Proteiniborus sp. DW1: one gene and its partner. The protein of the gene in region 1 interacts with the protein of each later gene in a pairwise test. Links are inferred from orthologs where the notes say so. Each region holds a gene or a part of one and is shown on either strand. Other genes may lie near its edges.

What was found. Proteins that work in one complex are often made in the same cells at the same time.
Region 2: the proteins of ftsH (region 1) and DW1_RS03045 interact in binary tests that used the Escherichia coli proteins (3 or more experiments, as listed by UniProt). The link is inferred for Proteiniborus sp. DW1 from one-to-one orthologs.

Annotation. Positions count from the first base shown.
Region 1 is NZ_FMDO01000055.1:13,243-21,576, reverse strand. The notes cover bases 2,720-5,682. They hold ftsH (ATP-dependent zinc metalloprotease FtsH), read left to right. Parts: upstream 2,720-3,273; coding sequence 3,274-5,091; downstream 5,092-5,682. Other genes in these bases: hpt (hypoxanthine phosphoribosyltransferase), read left to right, coding at 2,720-3,188. Outside these bases: DW1_RS13210 (vWA domain-containing protein), read left to right, coding at 1-123; DW1_RS13205 (protein kinase domain-containing protein), read left to right, coding at 228-1,154; tRNA lysidine(34) synthetase TilS, read left to right, coding at 1,200-2,588; more of hpt, read left to right, coding at 2,637-2,719; DW1_RS13185 (acyl-CoA mutase large subunit family protein), read left to right, coding at 5,760-7,439; DW1_RS13180 (cobalamin B12-binding domain-containing protein), read left to right, coding at 7,481-7,882; methylmalonyl Co-A mutase-associated GTPase MeaB, read left to right, coding at 7,895-8,334. UniProt on the Escherichia coli protein: Acts as a processive, ATP-dependent zinc metallopeptidase for both cytoplasmic and membrane proteins. Plays a role in the quality control of integral membrane proteins.
Region 2 is NZ_FMDO01000013.1:15-3,069, forward strand. The notes cover bases 56-3,055. They hold DW1_RS03045 (protease modulator HflC), read left to right. Parts: upstream 56-1,108; coding sequence 1,109-2,002; downstream 2,003-3,055. Other genes in these bases: hflK (FtsH protease activity modulator HflK), read left to right, coding at 56-1,108; DW1_RS03050 (ABC transporter ATP-binding protein), read left to right, coding at 2,475-3,055. Also shown: more of hflK, read left to right, coding at 53-55.

The sequences.
Region 1 (8,334 bases):
CTCATAGGAGGGAATACTCCTACAGGACCTGCAATAGAAAGTGCTGTACAGCTTTTATGTAATCATCTCGACTATGGATTGAATGCAAAAGAGGAAATAGTTTTTAAGAGTATGAGTGTATAAAACATTAGCCCTTCGGGCTACGTTCAGGATGAGATAGTACTCTGGTTGAACGTAACGAAGGGTCTCATTTTTTTATTAGGTAGTATAGGTCAAGGGGGATTAAAATGCTTCAAATAATGGAGACAGTAATTGGGAAATGGAATAAGAATAAATACACCGTCCTATCTAAGCTTGGAGAAGGGGGAATAGGATCAGTATATAAGGTAAAAGATGCGAAAGGAAATATAAGAGCTCTAAAAATTAGCAAGGATATAAACTCTATAACTAGGGAGTTTGATGTCATGAATAAACTAAAGTCACTTAAAAATACTCCAAATGCATATGAGATAGATGATTATAAAAAAAATGGGGATATATATTATTTTTTTGTTATGGACTATATAGAAGGGTATAATATTAAAAAAATAATAGAACATGGCAAATTAAAATTAAAAGATATAATTGGAATAGGAATAATTTTATTGAATATTCTTGAAAGAATATATAAAATGGGATATGTATATGTTGATATTAAGCCAGATAATATTATGATAGATAAGAAAAAGAAGAAGGTCGGTTTTATTGACTTTGGAGGAGTGATAGAAGTTGGCCAAGGAATCAAGGAATTCACCCCTGCCTATAGCATTTTTTCATGGGGTATAGACGTAAATAATAATTATGAAGCCTATATTATTTTTAGCAATGCTATGATAATTTCCTCTATGCTACTAAGAAGAGAATTTAATCCATTAGTACATAACTTAGAACAGATAATATCAAATATTAATCTTCTAACTCTTGATAGAAGACTAAAAAAGTGCTTAATAAAAGCACTTAGAGGAGAAATTAATAAAATAAGTACTTTTAGAGAAGACCTTAAAAAGCTCCTTAAAGAATGTAATCTACACCTAGAAGTAAATAGGAATACAGCCCATAAAATTAAATACAATATAAAGTCTGAGTTGTTTATAGATGTATTTTTTATATTTAGTATAGGATTTTTTTTAACGATGATTGCTATAGGTATTAATATTTATTTTTTTAGAGGATGACATGAGCGATTATGAATTATTAAAGGACTACAGGTGATGCCATTTATGAGAGAAAAAGTAATTAATGTAATAAAAGAATACGGTTTAATAGAAAAAGATGATAAAATAGTAGTAGGAGTTTCAGGTGGACCTGATTCTATGGCTTTACTTTATATTCTTAAGGATGTAAGGGAAGAGATTAATTTCAGTATTTATGTTGCTCATGTGAATCATGGTATCAGAAAAGAAGAAGCAGATGCTGATGAGGAGTTTGTTAGGAGCGTATGTTTAAAGAATTCTTTTCCTTTTTACTCAATTAAGGTTAATATGGATCAATATGCTGCTGAAAATAAGCTTACATCTGAAGAAGCTGGAAGAGCTATAAGATATGATTTTTTTAATAAGATACTAAATGACCTCGGTGGAGGAAAGATTGCTGTAGCACATAATAAAAACGACCAGGCGGAGACATTATTAATGAGATTTTTTAGGGGAACAGGCTTAGAAGGCTTAAGGGGCATGGAATACAAGAATATGAATATTATAAGACCTCTTTTAGATATTAGTAGAGAGGAAATAGAAGATTTTTGCAGGAATAATAATATATCTGTTAGAATTGATAGGACAAACTTAGAGCCTATATATGGTAGAAATAGAACTAGGTTAGAAGTTATCCCTTACATAATCAAAAATTATAATAAGGGAATCATTGATACTCTAAGCAGGACTGCTAGGCTAATGCAAATGGATAGTGAATTTATATTAGGGATTGCAGATGAAAGATTTAATAATTTAGTTGTAGAGGAGTCTCCAAATAGTATAGTACTATATATAGATAGGCTTAAAAATGAGCACTATTCCATTAGAACGAGAATAATTAGAAAAAGTATTGAAAAAATAAATGGAAGTCTAAAGGGTATAGAGGAAAAGCATATTAATAATATAATTAGTTTAATAGATGAAAACATAACAGGAAAAAGTATAAATATAACTAATAATATTATTATTAAAACTAGTTATGGAAAGATGATAATTCAGAAAGAAAATAAATATAATATAAAGTCCTTCAAATATACCTTTGACATAGGAGATACTATAGATATAAATGAGCTAGGAGCTATTGTTACTTCTAAGATAGTGCCTATATCAGAAGTAGATATTAAGCAAAGTAAAGGGTTTATAAAGTTCTTTGACTATGATAAAATTAAAGGTAGGCTTTGTATAAGAAATAGAAGAGATGGAGATAGATTTGCTCCATTAGGAATGAGAGGGACTAAAAAACTCAAGGATTTTTTTATTGATGAAAAGATACCAAGAGATGAGAGAGACCGTATACCAATTATAGAAGATGGTGAGAAGATTATTTGGGTAGTAGGATATAGAATAAGTGAAGAGTGCAAGATAAGTAGCAATACTTCAAGTGTCTTAGTATTAGAATACCAAAAATATAAATAAAACAATGTAAGATGGTTATTGACCGTCATTGATAAGGGAGGATTTTATATGAAAAACAATGTAAGGGAAGTATTAGTTTCACACGATGATATTCAGAAAAAAGTTAAAGAAATGGGACAAAAGATTACAAAAGATTATACTGGTAAGGACTTAATGCTCGTTGGTGTATTAAAAGGAGCATTTATGTTTTTAGGAGATCTTGCGAAAAATATTGAGATACCTCTTACTATAGACTTTATGGCTGTTTCTAGCTATGGAAATTCTACAGAATCTTCTGGTGTAGTGAGAATTCTTAAGGATTTAGAGGGAAGTATAGAAGGCAAGGATATATTACTAGTAGAAGACATTATTGATACTGGACTCACTCTAAACTACCTTGTTAATAATTTAAAGTCTAGAGGAGCTAATAGCGTAAAAATCTGTACTCTTCTTGATAAACCAGAGAGAAGATTAGTTGATCTAGAATTAGCATATAAAGGATTCGATATACCTGATGAATTTGTTGTAGGTTATGGAATAGATTTTGCAGAAGGTTACAGAAATCTTCCAGACGTATGTGTTTTAAAGGAAGAAGCATATCGTCATATACTTGAAAAATAAAATTTGACCATTATTGTCTTTTTATTATTGCTATGTTAGAATATAGTGATAATATTAACATCTGAGTTCGAAGGGAGGACTATTTTTGAAAAAATATTTTCGAGGTATAAGCTTTTATTTGCTTATATTTATCATACTAGTATTTGCAGTTCAGCTGTTGACGAAAAATGTTGAAGAAGCAAAGCAAATGGATTTTATCACATTGGTTAAGGAAATAGAAAACGATAATGTTGAAAGCATTGTGATAGTTCAAAATGAAAATACTGTAAAAGGTAGGCTTAAGGATAATACAACATTTTCCTTAACATTACCTTTTGATGCAAATACATTTTATGAGCAACACTTGAGAGACGCTATGGATGAGGACAAGATTCAAAGTATAACTGGAGAACCCCAACCACAGACTCCAATCTTTTTATCAGCTCTCCCAACTATATTTATGATTCTTGTATTTGTTGTGTTTTGGTTTGTATTTATGCAACAATCACAGGGTGGTGGAAACCGTGTAATGTCATTTGGTAAAAGTAGAGCTAAAATGCATAAGGATGAAGGTAAGAAAATTACTTTTGCCGATGTTGCAGGACTACAAGAAGAAAAAGAAGAGCTTAAGGAAATAGTTGATTTTCTTAAGAGCCCTAGAAAATATATTGAGTTAGGAGCTAGAATTCCTAAAGGAGTTCTAATGGTAGGCCCTCCAGGAACAGGAAAGACCTATTTAACAAAGGCTGTAGCTGGAGAAGCTGGAGTGCCATTCTTTAGTATAAGTGGTTCTGACTTCGTTGAAATGTTTGTAGGTGTAGGTGCTTCACGTGTAAGAGATTTATTTGAACAGGCTAAGAAAAACTCTCCTTGTATTGTTTTTATAGATGAGATTGATGCAGTGGGAAGAAGAAGAGGGGCAGGTCTTGGCGGAGGTCATGATGAAAGAGAGCAAACCTTAAATCAACTACTAGTAGAGATGGATGGATTTGGAGAAAATGAAGGTATAATCATGATAGCTGCTACAAATAGGCCTGATATCCTAGATCCAGCATTACTTAGACCTGGTAGATTCGATAGACAGGTATATGTTGGAGTTCCAGATATTAAAGGTAGAGAGGAAATCCTAAAGATTCATACTAGAGGCAAGCCACTAGCAGATGACGTAGACTTAAAGGTTGTGGCTAGAAGAACTCCTGGTTTTACACCAGCAGACTTAGAAAATTTAGTAAATGAGGCTGCACTACTTACAGCTAGACAAAATCTTAATAAAATACCAATGTCTATAATTGAAGAAGCATCAACTAAAGTAGTAGCTGGACCAGAGAAGAAGAGTCGAGTCATTAGTGAAAAAGAAAGAAAGCTTACGGCATATCATGAGGCAGGTCATGCAGTGGCTGCAAGACTTCTTCCAGGGTCAGATCCGGTTCATATGGTTACTATAATTCCTAGAGGAAGAGCTGGAGGATTTACAATGTATCTTCCAGAAGAAGATAGAAACTATGCAACAAAGACTGAGATGGAGCTTAGATTAGTTCACATGCTAGGCGGAAGAGTTGCGGAGCAGTTAGTGCTAGGAGATATAAGTACTGGTGCACAAAACGACTTAGATAGAGTGACTAAGATAGCTAGAAACATGGTAACTCACTATGGAATGAGTGAGAGTCTTGGACCTATGACATATGGTTCTGATGATGACGAAGTGTTCATAGGCAGAGATTTAGCAAGAAGTAGAAATTATAGTGAGGAAGTAGCTGCGGCTATAGACAAGGAAATGAGAAGAATTATAGATAATGCTTATAGTCAAGCAGAAACACTTCTAAAAGAAAATATAGATAAACTTCATAAAGTAGCAGAAGCACTACTAGAAAAAGAAACTCTAGATGCAAAAGAATTCGAAGCACTATTTGCAGAAGAGCAATAAAAGATAGAAGGCATAACAAGCCTTCTTTTTTTATGACCTAACCCGATTTTCCAAACGCTTTTCTTATGACCTAATCCAATTTTCTAACGGTGTTTGTTATATGTTTGTTAAATAACTATGATTAATACATAAGAATTAAGCGAATTTTTGTTTACAAGTTCTATTAAATGGTGTTATAAAATATACACAAGAGAAACTATAAAAAAGCTCAAATTTCAAACATTATGTTAAAATCCCTTGTTTAAACCAACCAATGACATATTCATACAATACGAAACAGAATTTTGACAAGTAATAGGACAATTTCCCGGGCAATGATTAAAATTGTAGATTTATCTCTAACTATGATTGAAAAAGCCAAGAAAAAATAATCAAATATGTCGGAAGTCATAAAGGAATAAAGATATTTTTATAGAATAATCTTTATAATGAAACATTTACTTCACAGCATTTAATATTATGAAATTAATATTGCAAAAACATGCTACATATAATAGTCTATATTTAGATGCATATATGTAAAATTGAAGCGTTAACTGCTAGTTTGACATAGTTTTAAGTTTGATTTTACAATGGGTAGATGTAAACGCTTTCACAATCGTTACATTTTACAGACTATTCAGAATGTAACAGAAATAGGAAACAAATTATAGATTAGGGGGAATAAGATGTTTGACAATGAGAGCTTAAAGGAGATTAAAAAAACAAGAAGTGAATGGGAAGAAACTCAACTAAAGAAAACATTGGCTAAGTTTCCTGAAAGAAAAGAAAAATTCACTACTGTTTCTGGTGAGGTAGTAAATCCGCTCTATACTCCTGAAGACGTAGAAGGACTGGACTATAATGAGGATATTGGATATCCAGGTCAATATCCTTTTACAAGGGGAGTTCAGCCCACCATGTATAGAGGAAAGCTTTGGACTATGAGAATGTATGCTGGATTTGCTACAGCAGAAGAATCTAACAACAGATATAAGTACTTACTTGAACAAGGTCAAACAGGTCTTAGCGTAGCTTTTGATTTGCCTACACAAATTGGTTATGATTCAGATCATCCACTAGCAGAGGGAGAAGTAGGAAAGGTTGGTGTTGCCATAGATTCATTGGAAGATATGGAAACACTTTTTGATGGTATTCCTCTTGACAAAGTGAGTACTTCCATGACAATTAATGCACCTGCTTCAGTTTTGCTTGCTATGTATATAGCAGTAGCAGAGAAACAAGGTGTCACGCCTGACAAGTTAAGAGGAACTATTCAAAACGACATACTAAAAGAATATATAGCACGAGGAACATATATTTTCCCAGTGGAACCATCTATGAGACTAATAACAAATATATTTGAATACTGCTCAAAGTTTGTACCAAAGTGGAATACAATAAGTATTTCAGGATATCACATTAGAGAGGCAGGCTGTACTGCAGCTCAGGAAGTAGGATTTACACTTGCTGATGGCATAGCTTATGTAGAAGCAGCCATAAAAGCAGGACTTGATGTAGATGATTTTGCACCTAGGTTATCATTTTTCTTTAATGCTCACAATGACTTATTAGAAGAGGTGTCAAAATACAGGGCTGCCAGAAGGCTTTGGGCAAAAATAATGAAAGAAAGATTTAATGCAAAAAATCCTAAATCAATGATGTTAAAATTTCATACACAAACCGGAGGTTCTACACTTACTGCACAGCAGCCTGATAACAACATTGTACGTGTTGCTATTCAAACATTAGCTGCAGTACTCGGTGGAACACAATCCTTACACACTAATTCAAGGGATGAGGCTCTTGCTCTCCCAACTGAAGATTCAGTTAGAATAGCCCTTAGAACTCAACAGATAGTAGCATATGAAAGTGGAGTTACAGATACCATTGACCCTCTAGCAGGTTCATATTATATAGAAGCTAAAACTGATGAAATAGAAGATAAGGCAATGGAATATATTAAAAAGATAGATGAGCTTGGAGGAGCACCAAGAGCTATAGATATGGGATATATCCAACAAGAAATAATGGATGCGGCATATAAATATCAAAAAGAAGTAGAAACAGGTGAAAGAATAGTAGTTGGCATGAATAAATTCCAAATAGAAGAAGAAGCACCGAAGGGGCTTTTAAGAGTAGACCCTGCTGTAGGTGTTCTTCAAAAACAGAAAATTGCTAACTTAAAAGCGAAAAGAGACAATGGACTTGTTAAGGAAAGGCTAGAGGCTTTAAGAAGTGCTTGTGAAGGTGACGCAAATGTTATGCCATATATTCTTGACTCAGTTAAGGCTTATGCGACCTTAGGAGAAATTTGCGGAGTGATGAGAGAAGTTTTTGGTGAGTATCAGCAATCTGTAATTATATAAAACACAAATCTTTAGAATTGGTGTAAAGGGAGGAAAACTAAGTGAACAGTAGACCAATAAGAGTTTTAATTGCAAAGCCGGGACTGGACGGACATGATAGAGGTGCAAAAGTAATCGCTAGAGCTTTAAGGGATGCAGGTATGGAAGTCATATATACGGGGCTTAGGCAAACCCCTGAGCAAATAGTATCTGCTGCCATACAAGAGGATGTGGATGTAGTAGCTATGAGTATACTATCAGGAGCTCATAACCACTTGCTTCCTAGAGTAGTAGAATTGCTTAAACAAGAAGGTGCAGATGACATGCTTGTTTTAGGTGGTGGAGTAATACCAGACGAAGATATTCCAGGACTTAAGGAAGCGGGGATAAAGGAAATCTTCACTCCAGGAACACCTACAACAGCAGTTATCGATTATATAAATGAAAACGTGAACAGACAATAGTGTATTCAGGCGGTGTTAATATTGGAATATATAGAAAAGCTTCTAAATGGAGATAAGAGAACTTGTGCTCGACTAATTTCCATAGCAGAAAATAATGAAGAAGAAGCGAAAAATATTATTAAAAACATATATAAATATACGGGGAAAGCTCACGTTATAGGTATTACAGGTCCTCCAGGTGGTGGAAAGAGCACCCTTACTGATAAACTTACAAAAGAGCTTAGAAAAAAAGGCAAAACAGTAGGTATAGTGGCTATAGACCCTACAAGTCCATTTTCTGGGGGAGCTATACTTGGTGACCGAATTAGAATGCAGGATTTAGCTACTGACCCAGGGGTATTTATTAGGAGTATGGGGACTAGAGGACACTTAGGGGGATTATCAAAGGCTACCCAAAGTGCAGTGAAGATATTGGACGTTTATGGAGCTGACTACATCATTATAGAAACTGT
Region 2 (3,055 bases), on another replicon or contig:
AAAATATCAGTTAGGGTATATAATAAAGGTATCTAAAGAAAGGGGGATTTAAATGCAATTTTTAGTTATTTTAGCTGTAGTAGCAATTATAATAGCTGCCGATAAGGTAAAAAAGCAAAAAATTAAAAAGAAATATGATGAAAATGTGATTGAAATTGAACCAAATAAAAAGAAATTGAATCTAAATATTAATACCAAGGTTATTTGGGCCATAGCCATAGTAGCTTTATTAGTACTAGCTTCACTTTCTAGTGTTTATACTGTTGATCAAACTGAATTTGCAGTGCTTACAACCTTTGGAAAACCAAGCAATGAAATAGTTGGTTCTGGGCTTAAGTTTAAATTACCTTATCCTATACAAAAGGTACATAAGTTATCAAAGGAAACCTTCTCTTTGACACTGGGATATACAGAAAAAGGAGAACAGATGCAGACAAACGTAGCAGAATCTAAGATGATAACTGGTGACGAGAACATAGTATTAGCAGATTTAGAGGTTCAATGGAAAATAGTTGACCCTATAGCATTCTTATATAATACAAGTAATCCTGAAACTATATTAAAAAATGCAACTTCCTCATCTCTAAGAACAGTAGTAGGAAGTGCCACAGTAGATGATGCACTAACAGACGGTAGAACTAAGATAATAAATGATATTAGAGAAAATCTAATTGAGCTTATAAATCATTACAACTTAGGTATATCAATAATAAATGTAAATCTGCAAGACGTAGATTTACCAACTGCAGAAGTAGATGCTGCCTTTAAATCAGTTACAGATGCTAGAGAAGAGAGGATAACAAAAATAAACGAAGCAAATAAATATAGAAATGAGAAGATTAATCAAGTACAAGGTGAGCAAGCTGCTATACTTAGTAAGGCAGAGGGTGAAAAAATTAGTAAAGTAGAAAAAGCTAAGGGAGATGTAGCTCAATTTAATGCTATTTACTCAGAATATAAAAACAACCCAGATACTACTAGACATAGATTGATAATAGAAGCATTAGAGATAGCTTTCAAGGATGCAAGAGTTATAATTGTAGATGATGGCGGTAATACAGTAAAATATGTACCTTTAGAGGAACTACTAAAGAGGGGGGGCAACTAAATGGAAGCTATAAAAGCTAAAAGTATAATAAAGAAGACATTTTTTGTTTATGTACCAATTCTAATTATTGCTGTCCTTTTATTAAGCAACCTGTTTGTAATAAAACCAAATGAATATGGTATAATCAAACAATTTGGAAAAGTAGTAAAGGTAATTGATGAAGAAGGTCTTAAGATAAAAATACCTTTTATTCAATCAGTCTCAAAACTACCTAAGCACATACTTTTCTATGATGTACCTGCTACTGAAATAAATACTTTTGATAAGAAAAGGATATTAGTTGACTATTATACACTATGGAGAATAACAGATCCTGTAGATATGCTGGAGACATTAAAGACAATAGATGCTGCAGAGGCTAGACTTAGTGATATTATGTATTCATCAGTTAGAAATGAGCTTGGAAAGCTAGAATATGGTCAAATCATAAATCCGGCAGATAATAAAAGAGGAAATGTAGACTTAGTAGTTCAGCAGAATATTAATGATATACTTAAAAGCAATTCAAATGGAATAGAAATAGTAGATATTCAAATGAAAAGAATAGATTTGCCTGAAAGCAATGAACAATCAGTATATAAGAGAATGATATCTGAGAGAGCAAGTAAAGCTCAAGAATATTTATCTCAAGGAGATGCAGAAAAAACTAGAATTATGGCAGAGGCAGATAGAGAAGTTGCAGAGCTAATTGCCAAGACTAGCTCGCAGGCAAAGGAGATAGTAGCAGAGGGAGAAAAGGAAGCAGCTAGGATATATAATGATGCATATGGACAAGATGTGGAGTTTTTCAAATTATATACTACACTAAACTCATATAAGACCTCAATAGATGGCGAAACAGTTATAATGATACCTATAGATTCTCCGTATCTAAAATATTTAATGGGGCATTAAAATCAAAGTAAAATCACAGAGGCAGGCTATTGATGTTTGACTAATTATTGCCGTGTAGTTCAATAGATAAAATTTAGACAAATTTTTAAATTAGATGTTGACATATTTGGGAAATTAAAGTATATTATATAGTAATATTTGAGAGTGTACCTAGGGTTCCGGCTAAAGGCGGCAGGTCCAAGCGGTACAGGATTTTTATCTACACTTCTAGGAGAAAAGCCTGGAGGACGAGTCTCAAAATGACTTGTCTCCGGGCTTTTTTATATAGTTTAACTAGTTAACTAGACTGACCAAAAGCTTTTATCAGGAACTTAATGAAGCTCAGAAGCAAGTTTTTGAACACTACAATTATTCCAAAGCATACATATAGCAAGGCTAAAACTCAATGAGAACTAAATTTTTACTACAGAATAGGAGTGATCAAATTTGTGTTTCAAAACTGCGATATCTATAAAAAGGGGAGGGGAAAAAAATGGGTATAATACAGGCATCTAACTTACAAAAGACTTTTAAGGTAAAAATCAAGAGTGCAGGATTAAAGGGGAGTATTAGGTCAATGTTTTCTCCTGAATACAAGGAGGTGGAAGCAGTCAGGGGTATTTCCTTTAATGTAGAAAGGGGAGAAATTCTTGCATTTATTGGTCCCAATGGTGCAGGTAAATCTACAACCATTAAGATGCTTACTGGAATACTATACCCTACATCAGGAGAATTAAGTGTACTTGGCTTAAATCCTTCTAAGGACAGAAAGCAATTGTCTTATAGAATAGGTACAGTCTTTGGACAGAAGTCGCAGCTATGGTTTCATCTTCCGCCTATAGATAGTTTTAATTTACTGGGAAGGATATATGAGCTAGGGGATGACTACTTGAAAAAAAGAATTTCATATCTTACAGATATGTTTGAGATAGGAGACTTATTAGAAACTCCTGTGCGTAAGCTTTCACTTGGACAAAGAATACGCTGTGAAATAGCTGCATCTATTATACACAACCCAGAGATAATATTCTTAGATGAGCCTACTATTGGATTAGATGTTGTAGTAAAGCATAA